DNA from 3 places in the Mesorhizobium sp. CNPSo 4689 genome. Region 2 is predicted to be linked to each of the others. Evidence: riboswitches for the same ligand, from Rfam matches in the RefSeq annotation. Region 2 holds a riboswitch; each other region holds the start of a gene.
What was found. Region 2 has a riboswitch for thiamine pyrophosphate ahead of thiC (phosphomethylpyrimidine synthase ThiC). Riboswitches for the same ligand answer to the same signal wherever they lie in the genome.
Positions count from the first base shown of each region.

Region 1 (3,368 bases), on a different contig from region 2:
GCGCGCCGTCGAACAGCATCTCGCCCTCGCCTTTCTCCGCGCCGGTCAGCAGCTGGAACAGCGTCGACTTGCCGGCGCCGGACGGACCGAGGATGGAGACGAATTCGCCTGCCGCGACATTGAGCGAAATGCCGGCCAGTACCTCGAGCGGACCAAAGCATTTTCGCACCTGGCGCAGCTCCAGCCGGGTCATTGCCGCCCCTCGCCGCCGCGTTCTCCTGCCGCTCGCTCCCAGGGCATGACAAGGCGCTGGACGAGCACCGTCAGGCCGAACAGCACCAGCGTCAGCGCCGCACTGACGCCGACCGCCGCGAGCACCAGGTCGGGGCGGAAATTGTTCTTGGCGTTGAGCATGTAGATGCCCAGCCCCTTCGCCGCGCCCGCATATTCGGCGAAGATCGCGCCGACCACGGCATAGGTGATCGATATCCTCAAGCCGGCGAAGAAATAGGGCAGCGCCGAGGGCAGCCGCGCCAGCCAGAAGACACGCCAGCGCCCTGCCCCCATGGCGCGGAGCATCTGGCCGATCTCCTTCTCGGTCGCCTCAAAACCCTCGACCAACGCCACCATCATCGGAAAGAAGGTGACGAGTGCCACGAGCAGGATTTTCGGCAGCAGGCCGAAGCCGAACCACAGCACGACCAGCGGCGCGATCGCCACCAGCGGCAAGGTCTGGCTGGCGATCAGCAGCGGAAACAGCGCGCGGCGCAATGACGGCCAGAAGTCGACCAGCGCCGAGAAAAGGAAGGCGGCGGAGAGCGAGCAGGCAAAGCCGGCAAGAGTGGCGCGGATGGTCGGGATGGCATTGTCCATCAGCGCCTCGCGATTCTCCCACGCCTGTCCTAAGACGCGCGAGGGCGCCGGCAACACCGTCGGCCTAACGCCGCCATAGCGGGCATAGAGCTCCCACGCAGCGAACAGCAGCCCGACCGAGACGGCAGCCGGTGCAGCCCTGGCGATGGCCGACGAGACAGCTGATCTCCCCCCTCGTGGGGAAGGGCCAGAGGTATCTCCTCCAGACAACGGGACGGACGGAACAGCCACGGAAATATCCTCGACGGCGGCGAGCGCTATGGCTCAGACAGCGGACGGGCTGTTGGCCGACACGGTGACGTCGAGGGTTACGTGGCCGGCGCCCGGCCCGAAGCGGCAGAAGGCTTCGTTCAGCGTGGCGAAGATGGCACCGGCATCGCCGCGCAATTTGGTGCAGAAATGCTTGGAGCGCTCGTAGACGCCGGACTGTTTGAGGAAGTCGATGCAGCCATAGATCTCGTCCATGTGGTCGCCAGTGCCCATCACATAGAGCGAGAATTGCGCCGCCGTCGCCTGACCGGTCACGGCGGTGGCCTGCACGGCGCGGATGGCGGCAACCTTGCGCTCGTCGAGCGGAATGACGGGGCCGCCGACCTCGTCGGAGCGGCAGATCGGATCGTCGGGCTCGCCCGGGCAGCCGCGCGAGATCGCCGCTGACAGCACGCAGTGCTTGCCGCTGGCGGAAGCCGCGACGAACAAGTCGCGCATCGCCGGGAACAGCACTTCGGGCGGCCCGACCAGCAAGGTCGAGATGTCGTCGGTCTCGATCCTCAGCCGATCGCGATACGGATCGAGCGCGCCAAGCGCGCCAAGGATGACGCCGACGAAATCATCGGCCATGGGATAGAGGGAAATCTGTGCGCCAGAAAACATAGCCCGCCTCGCTCCGCTGGTATTACCCAGATCAGCTTTTAGGGTCTGTGGGCTTGCCGCCCCCGTCTCAGCCCCGACCGTACGGAGCACCCCTGTGGATGCCGGGGTTAAAGCACTGTTCGGCGAATTGGGGAAGAGGGTTTGTCGAGGCGTGACGCGAATGTGTGTTGGGCCAGGTTTTGACAGTCTCCCGCTTGGGGGAGATCGGTTTCAACGCTCCGCGTTATAAGATTTTCACCATTTTCTTATAACATCCTTGAAATTCAGCTGGATAGCGCGCAGTTATAAGAAAACTGACAAATTCTTATAACGGAAGGCGCATGATCGGAGTGCTAGCCATGAAAACGATCGATCTCGCCTATCGCACGATGTACGCCGAACTCGTGCAGCGTAGCCTGGATGCCTCGTTCGAGACCTATTTCTCGACGGCGGGCAACTTCGTCCGCGTTCCGGTAAAGGGCCGCGACTACTGGTACTTCGAGGAAACCCGCCCGACGAAGACAAGGCGATACGTCGGCCCGGCCGAAGACCCCGAGATCGCAAAACGGGTCGCCGCCTTCAAGGAGATCAAGAGCGACCTCAAGAGCCGCCGCAAGCTGGTTTCCAGCCTCGTGCGCGACGCCGGCTTGACCGCGCCTGACACATTCACCGGCGAAGTGGTCGAAGCCCTGGAGAAGGCCGGACTCTTTCGCCTGCGCGCCGTTTTGGTCGGAACGGTCGCCTTCCAGACCTATGCCGGGCATCTTGGCGTGCGGCTGCCTGGTGCCTCGCTGCAGACAGGCGACGTAGACTTCGCTCAATTTCATTCCGTCTCGGCCGAAGTGGACGACAGTCTGCCGCCGGTCATTGAGGTGCTCAAGGCAATCGATCCGACATTTCGTCAGGTTCCACACCGAACAGACGCCGGACGGACCACACAGTTCGAGAACGCTTCCCGCTACAAGGTCGAATTCCTCACTCCGAACCGGGGCAGCGACGACCATGCGGATCACGCAAGCCCGATGCCGTCGCTGGGAGGCGTCTCCGCGCAGCCTTTGCGGTTCCTGGATTTTCTCATCCGCGACCCCGTCAGAACGGTGCTCCTGCACCGCTCGGGCGTGCCCGTGCTGGTGCCCTCGCCCGAGCGCTACGCCGTCCACAAGCTGATCGTCGCTTCACGCCGGCAAAGCGCCGCAGCGAAGCGGGAAAAGGACCTCCATCAGGCGAGCCAGCTGGTCAAGGCGCTTGACGCCACACGCCGGCAGGATGACCTCGCCTTCGTGTTCGCGGAAGCATGGAACAGGGGCGACAGCTGGCGCGACGCGCTCCGGAAAGGCCTGCACCTGCTCGATCCGGACAGGCATGATATGGTCGGCCAGATCCTCGGGAGGGCGCTTGCCGATATTGGCGCGCAGCTCGAAGGATTTCCAATGCGGCTCGCCTGAGGCGCCGGCATTCCGATGGTTTCTATCCATCTCTTTCGTTCATATTGTACGAATTGCACTTGACCAGTATTCGTACGTAAAGTACGATATCTTCTCTTTGAGGGGATATCCTTGAACACCGCAAATCACGCCGCCTTCGCCGATCTCTCCCGCCCGCTCTTTTCTCCCGCAACGACCGACCAGAGGCAGCGCCTCGCCGGCGCCTGGCGCATGGCCAGCCAGGATATCGCGGAGGACATCCGCTTCATCCGCCAGTAT
Region 1 covers NZ_JBWLUZ010000040.1:16,323-19,690, reverse strand. The annotation lists gene AC04SI_RS29165 (ABC transporter ATP-binding protein) at 1-193, opposite strand, end outside; gene AC04SI_RS29160 (ABC transporter permease) at 190-960, opposite strand; gene AC04SI_RS29155 (YkoF family thiamine/hydroxymethylpyrimidine-binding protein) at 1,078-1,686, opposite strand; TPP riboswitch at 1,677-1,790, opposite strand; gene AC04SI_RS29150 (nucleotidyltransferase family protein) at 2,025-3,110, shown strand; gene AC04SI_RS29145 (hypothetical protein) at 3,222-3,368, shown strand, end outside.
Region 1: another riboswitch for thiamine pyrophosphate. It lies ahead of AC04SI_RS29155 (YkoF family thiamine/hydroxymethylpyrimidine-binding protein); the one in region 2 lies ahead of thiC (phosphomethylpyrimidine synthase ThiC).

Region 2 (3,368 bases):
GGTCTCGGTGCCGGGAATGTAGAAGTAGCCAGCGCCGTAGACGTTGCAGATATTGACGTATTCGGCCGGATCTGGCTCAGCGACGGCGATCGCGTCGGCGGCGGGAGCACCGGAAACTGCGATCAGGCCTGCAACTGAACCGAGAAGAAGGCTCGTGATTTTCATTATGACTGCAACTCCTATGCCTCGGCGTGCTGTCCTCGACGCAGATCTTCAGCGAAAGTCGGTTGCCCCGGGGAATTCAGCACTTCTGAGCCAATCGCCATAGTCACCTTCCACTTGTTGTGGGGCAGACCGTCACAAGGGCTTCCAAAGTTGACTGAGCAAGTGACGTGCCATGCTGAAGACGTCGCTACGCGCTGACACTCAAGTTGGCTGGCGCACCTTCGTCGCGCTCCTTTCTTTTTTGCTTTGAGGGTCAAACTGAGCACGACACGCAAGCGTTTCGGACATGGTTCGTTGGTTCGATACGCGACAATTTCGTTCAACATCGACGGCTGTAGTCTGCTATGAAACCTCGAGATTGAGACATCTTGCGGCGGCACCGTCTCGATACGTCAGGCGAGACGCGCCACTGACGCCGACATATTCACGAGCGAAGGTCGGGCGTCCGGCTCTTGGAGCATGGCCCAGGCCGTAAGCGTCATCGTTAGGGCGGCCACGCCTCGGCTCTGCGGCAGGAGCATCGCTTTGTGATTCGCGCTGTTGCTGCCGCATTCGATGCTTTTCTCGACCGCGTTGCCCCGTAAGCGCGGCAATGGATTTCCGCTCGTCGCTAACGGCATGCTCCAGTAAGTCACAGCAGAGGCCTTGGACAGCTTAGCGATGTTCTCGACGACCGTTCCGTGGCAGCGCGGTTGTCGCAATCCTTTCGAACGGGACCTTCCCGAAGAAATCGCCTTTCTGCAGCTCAATTCCGGCAGCAGGTTGACGCCTTGATCGACATGCCCGAGCGGCTGGCCAATATGCCCTTCCGTTTCCTTCACCAAATGGTGGCCACCTGTCGAACCGCGGCCGCGGAAAGGATTTCGCCGGGCTGACCAATGACGGAGGCAGGGCAGATCTACGCGCAAACGTTTGGTGCCGATTGCAGGCGTGATCCTCATAAGGATCGATCTTTCAGCCCGACGGTTCGGCGATCCCCTTATCCCTGCTTAGGTCTCCGGGGCGTGATTTGTCGCCGACACCTGCGCGCGCATTTCCCTGGGTTTGGTAGGCGGCCTACCGCCGCATCTCGAAGGCGCTTGACAAAATAGCGCCGGCCCGTTCAATTCCAAGCATTCACCAGGGGAGTCCCGGCAAGGGGCTGAGATACTGCTGGCTTTCGCGGCGCAGTGACCCGTTGAACCTGATCCAGTTCATACTGGCGTAGGGACGGTGCAAGCGCTTTGCGGGAGTTTACGCCCGAGGTCCTGTTTCGGCAGGTCGACAGAAGCGTCTTTTCATCCTTCCGGCACAGAACTGGGTCTCCAATGCATGAGCAAAGGAGCCTCAAGATGAATGCCCTCACCCCAGCCGTGTCGACGGGACCGCTGCCTGCCTCACGGAAAATCCACAAGTCCGGCGTCCTCCACCCGCACATCAAAGTGCCGATGCGAGAAATCTCCGTCCATCCGACGGCGGGTGAACCGCCCGTCACCGTCTATGATCCGTCCGGCCCCTATACGGACCCGACTGTCGAAACCAGCATCGACAAGGGCCTCGCCCGGCTTCGCCATGAATGGATTACGGCGCGCGGCGATGTCGAAGCCTATGACGGCCGCCACGTCCGGCCGGAAGACAATGGATTTGCGGCGGGCGAGCGCCTGACGCCGGAATTCCCCGTTCGCAACCGGCCGCTCAGGGCCAAAGCCGGCAAGGCGGTGACCCAGCTTGCCTACGCGCGCGCCGGCATCATCACGCCCGAGATGGAGTTCGTTGCCATCCGCGAGAACCTTGGACGCGAGGTCCTACGCGGCAAGCTTGAGCGCGACGGCCAAGCCTTCGGCGCGGCGATTCCCGATTTCGTCACGCCCGAATTCGTGCGCGACGAGGTGGCTCGCGGACGCGCGATCATTCCAGCCAACATCAACCACCCAGAGAGCGAACCGATGATCATCGGCCGCAATTTTCTGGTCAAGATCAACGCCAATATCGGCAATTCGGCGGTCACCTCGTCGATGGCCGAGGAGGTCGAAAAGATGGTGTGGGCGATCCGCTGGGGCGCCGATACGGTGATGGACCTGTCGACCGGCCGCAACATCCACAACATTCGCGATTGGATCGTCCGCAACTCGCCAGTGCCGATCGGCACGGTGCCGCTCTATCAGGCGCTCGAAAAGGTCGGCGGCGTCGCCGAGGATCTGACCTGGGAGGTCTACCGCGACACGCTGATCGAACAGGCCGAACAGGGTGTCGACTATTTCACCATCCACGCCGGCGTGCGGCTGCACTATATCCCGCTGACCGTCGACCGGGTCACGGGTATCGTCTCTCGCGGCGGCTCGATCATGGCCAAATGGTGCCTGCACCATCACCGGGAAAGCTTCCTTTACGAGCACTTCGCCGAGATTTGCGACATCTGCCGCGCCTATGACGTGTCCTTTTCGCTCGGCGACGGACTTCGTCCGGGCTCCATTGCCGATGCCAACGACGCGGCGCAATTTGCCGAACTGGAAACGCTGGGCGAGCTGACGAAGATCGCCTGGGCGAAAGATTGCCAGGTGATGATCGAGGGGCCCGGCCACGTGCCGATGCACAAGATCAAGGAGAACATGGACAAGCAGCTCGCCGTCTGCGGCGAGGCGCCGTTCTATACGCTGGGGCCGCTGACGACCGACATCGCGCCGGGCTACGACCACATCACCTCAGGCATTGGGGCTGCCATGATCGGCTGGTTCGGCACCGCCATGCTCTGCTACGTCACGCCGAAGGAACATCTCGGCCTTCCCGATCGCAACGATGTCAAGACCGGCGTGATCACCTACAAGATCGCCGCCCATGCCGCCGACCTGGCGAAGGGCCATCCGGCAGCGAAAGTCAGGGATGATGCCCTTTCCCGCGCGCGCTTCGAGTTCCGCTGGGAAGACCAGTTCAACCTGTCGCTCGATCCCGAAACCGCGCGTTCCTTCCACGACCAGACCTTGCCCAAGGAGGCGCACAAGGTGGCGCATTTCTGCTCGATGTGCGGACCGAAATTCTGCTCCATGCGCATCTCCCACGACATCCGCGCCGAGGCGCAGAAGGAAGGCATGGCGGCGATGGCGGCGAAATACCGCGAGGGCGGCAATCTCTACATGCCAGCTGACGAGACCGGCGTGCCGCTCATACCAGACGCGCCGGAACCGTCATGAGGGTGCTGGTCAAAGGGGCCGGCGTCGCCGGCCTCA
Region 2 covers NZ_JBWLUZ010000023.1:5,963-9,330, forward strand. The annotation lists gene AC04SI_RS23595 (porin) at 1-165, opposite strand, end outside; gene AC04SI_RS23600 (hypothetical protein) at 558-989, opposite strand; TPP riboswitch at 1,277-1,393, shown strand; gene thiC (phosphomethylpyrimidine synthase ThiC) at 1,497-3,332, shown strand; gene thiO (glycine oxidase ThiO) at 3,329-3,368, shown strand, end outside.

Region 3 (3,368 bases), on a different contig from region 2:
AGCGCCGACGAGGTGCGGGCAAGCTCCTCCTCCAGCCATTCGATCACCGACAGGTCAAGATGGTTGGTCGGCTCATCAAGCAGCAAAATGTCGGGCTCGGGCGCCATGACGCGGGCAAGGGCTGCGCGGCGCGCCTCGCCGCCGGAGAGATCGTTCGGCTTCTCTTCGCCGGTGAGGCCAAGGTGTTCCATCAGATAGGTGGCGCGGTAGGGATCGTCGGCGGGCCCCAGTCCCGCCTCGACATAGGCGCGAACGTTGGCGAAATCGTCCATGTCGGGCATTTGCGGCAGATAGCGCACGGTCGCCGAGGGCTGGCGGAACACTTCGCCATCCTGCGGCTCGATCATTCCAGCAGCGATCTTCAGCAGCGTCGACTTGCCGGAGCCGTTGCGGCCGACCAGCGCGATCTTGTCGCCGGCCGAGGCACTGAGTTCGGCGCCGTCAAGCAGCGGCGTGCCGCCGAAGGTGAGCTTGACCCCGTCGAGATTGAGAAGCGGCGGGGCCATGATCAGCTTTCAGGCAAGGGGTAGGGGTGGGCAAGCAGCAGCGCACGGCCGCTGCCCAAGGCGATTTCGAGGCGGCCCTTGACCTCGTTGGAAATGGTCAGCGACGAGCCGAACGCAACTTCGACATGGTCGAGCGGCCATTTGGCGCCAGTGACGCTCAAGCCGGCAAGGTCGGAGAAGCCGAGCACCGAAAACAGCGTGCCGTCGGCGTAGCTGAAACCGGCTTTTCCAGGCAAAAGCGGGATGCCTTCCTGTGCGCCGCTGGTCAAAAGCACATCCATCCCGCCTTCGGCCAGGCGCACCGCGAGGGCTAGGTGCAGGAAGGCGTGGTCGGCACGCTTGCCGCCGAAGGCGCCGGCGAGAACCAGGCTGGTGGCGCCGCGTTCGAGTGCGGCTGATATCGCCAGTTCGCCGTCGGTCTGGTCTTTCTCGGGCGGAAACACCTGGCGCGGCACGGCGGCCAGATCGTCCGGCAAATCCGCCGGCACGGAATCGAAATCGCCGACCCAGAGTTCGGGCATCACTCCCAGCATCCGAGCATGGCCGATGCCGGCGTCGGCGGCGATGACGCGCGTGCCCTCGATCTGGCGGTCGAGCAGTGGCGTGCGGATGAGATCGCCGCCAAGCAGGATGGTGAATGTGCTCATATCTCGTGGCCCTTACCAGCCCTGCCTGCGAAACGGAAGGCCGGGCCTCACGTGCGTCGCGTCTTTGGGCAACATGCACTGGATCCCCGGCAAAGTTCCGCTTGCACGCCACATCGGCCGGGCCTATGTGTCGAAACGCTCTAACGGGGTGCCGGACGCGATCTTCGCGGACCGGCTGAGAGGCAAACCAGCCAACCCGCTGAACCTGATCCGGTTTGTACCGGCGGAGGGATTAGACGTTTCGGACAACCCGACGCCTCAATTCCTTTCAACACGAACGAAGGAGGCGCCGATGCGCACGCTTTTATACGCACTGATCTCAGCAATCACCCTGGCTGTTACTGCACCCGCGCAAGCGCAGGACAAGCTCACCGTCTACACCTATGAGAGTTTCACCGCCGAGTGGGGTCCGGGTCCGTTGGTGAAGAAGGAATTCGAGGCCGAATGCGGCTGCACCCTCGACTTCGTCTCGGTCGCCGACGGCGTGGCGCTGCTCAACCGCGTCAAGCTCGAAGGGGCCTCGACCAAGGCCGACATCGTACTCGGCCTCGACACCAACCTGACGGCCGAAGCCAAGGCCACCGGCCTGTTCGCGCCGCATGGCGCGGTGTCCGATGTCAACGTGCCGGGCGGCTGGAGCGACGACACCTTCGTGCCGTTCGACTATGGCTATTTCGCCGTCGTCTACGATACCGAAAAGCTAAAAGTGCCGCCGAAGAGCCTGAAGGAACTGGTCGAAGGCGATGCAACCGACAAGATCGTCATCCAGGATCCGCGCACCTCGACACCGGGCCTCGGCCTGCTGCTCTGGGTCAAGTCGGTCTATGGCGACAAGGCGCCGGAGGCCTGGGCCAAGCTCAAGTCGAAGGTGCTGACAGTGACGCCGGGCTGGAGCGAGGCATACGGCCTGTTCACCAAGGGCGAAGCGCCGATGGTGCTGTCCTACACGACGTCGCCGGCCTACCACATGGTCGCCGAAAACACCGAGCGCTACCAGGCGGCGTCTTTCGAGGAAGGCGAGTATCTGCAGATCGAGGTTGCCGGCATCACTACGACCGGCGCCAAGAACCCGCTGGCGGAAAAGTTCATGGCCTTCATGACCGGACCGAAGTTCCAGAATGTCATTCCCGAGACCAACTGGATGTACCCGGCCGGCAAGACCGACAAGCCGCTCAACCCGGCCTTCGACAGACTGGTCAAGCCAACCAAGACCTTGCTGTTCAGTCCGGAGGAGGTCGCGGCCAACCGCAAGGTCTGGGTGGATGAATGGCTGGCGGTGATGAGCAAGTAGGGGTCGGGATGGTACCGGCGCGTTCGACCGATCCCCGCATCACCGCCGGCATCGTCGCGCTTTCGGCAATAGCGCTACTGATCGGCGGCGCGTTCGCCGGGCTCATCCTCGAAGGCGCACGCGACCTCTCCGGCGCTGCGTCCGCCTTCGATCCCTATCTCCTGCGCGTCGCCCGCTTCACGCTGTGGCAAGCGGCTCTCTCGACGCTGCTTTCCGTCGTGCCGGCGCTGTTCGTGGCGCGCGCCCTGTCGCGGCATCCGCGCTTTTTCGGCCGCGGCCTGATCCTGCAGCTCTTCGCCCTGCCGCTGGCACTGCCGGCCATCGTCGCTGCGCTCGGCATCCTGGCGCTCTACGGCAATGCCGGCTATTTCGCCGGCATTCTTGGCAGCCGGAATTGGCCGGGCATCTACGGGCTGTCAGGCATTCTCGTCGCCCATGTCTTCTTCAACCTGCCTTTGGCCACAAGGCTGTTCCTGGAGGCGCTGGGGACGGTGCCGGCCGACCAATGGCGGCTGGCGAGTCAGCTCGGCATGGGCGCAAGACCCGCCTTCCGGCTGATCGAATGGCCGGCGCTGCGCGCGGCACTCCCCGGTATTGCCGGGCTTGTCTTCATGCTCTGCATCACCTCCTTCACCATCGTGCTGACGTTGGGCGGCGGGCCGGCCGCCACGACGCTGGAGGTCGCCATCTACCAGGCGCTGCGCTTCGATTTCGATCCCGCGCGGACCGTAACGCTGACATTTCTGCAGATCGCGCTCACCTTCGTCGTCGTGCTGGCCTTGATGCGGCTCGGCGTCAACACGGTTGGCGATGCCAATCTGCCGGTGGCGCCGCGACGGTATCTTTCCGCCGGCATGGCCGAGACCGCGTTGAACGTCACCTTGATCGGTCTGGCCTTGCTGTTCGTCGCCGGGCCGATGGCCG
Region 3 covers NZ_JBWLUZ010000003.1:362,805-366,172, forward strand. The annotation lists gene AC04SI_RS06830 (ABC-F family ATP-binding cassette domain-containing protein) at 1-506, opposite strand, end outside; gene AC04SI_RS06835 (thiamine diphosphokinase) at 509-1,153, opposite strand; TPP riboswitch at 1,288-1,402, shown strand; gene thiB (thiamine ABC transporter substrate binding subunit) at 1,446-2,444, shown strand; gene thiP (thiamine/thiamine pyrophosphate ABC transporter permease) at 2,453-3,368, shown strand, end outside.
Region 3: another riboswitch for thiamine pyrophosphate. It lies ahead of thiB (thiamine ABC transporter substrate binding subunit); the one in region 2 lies ahead of thiC (phosphomethylpyrimidine synthase ThiC).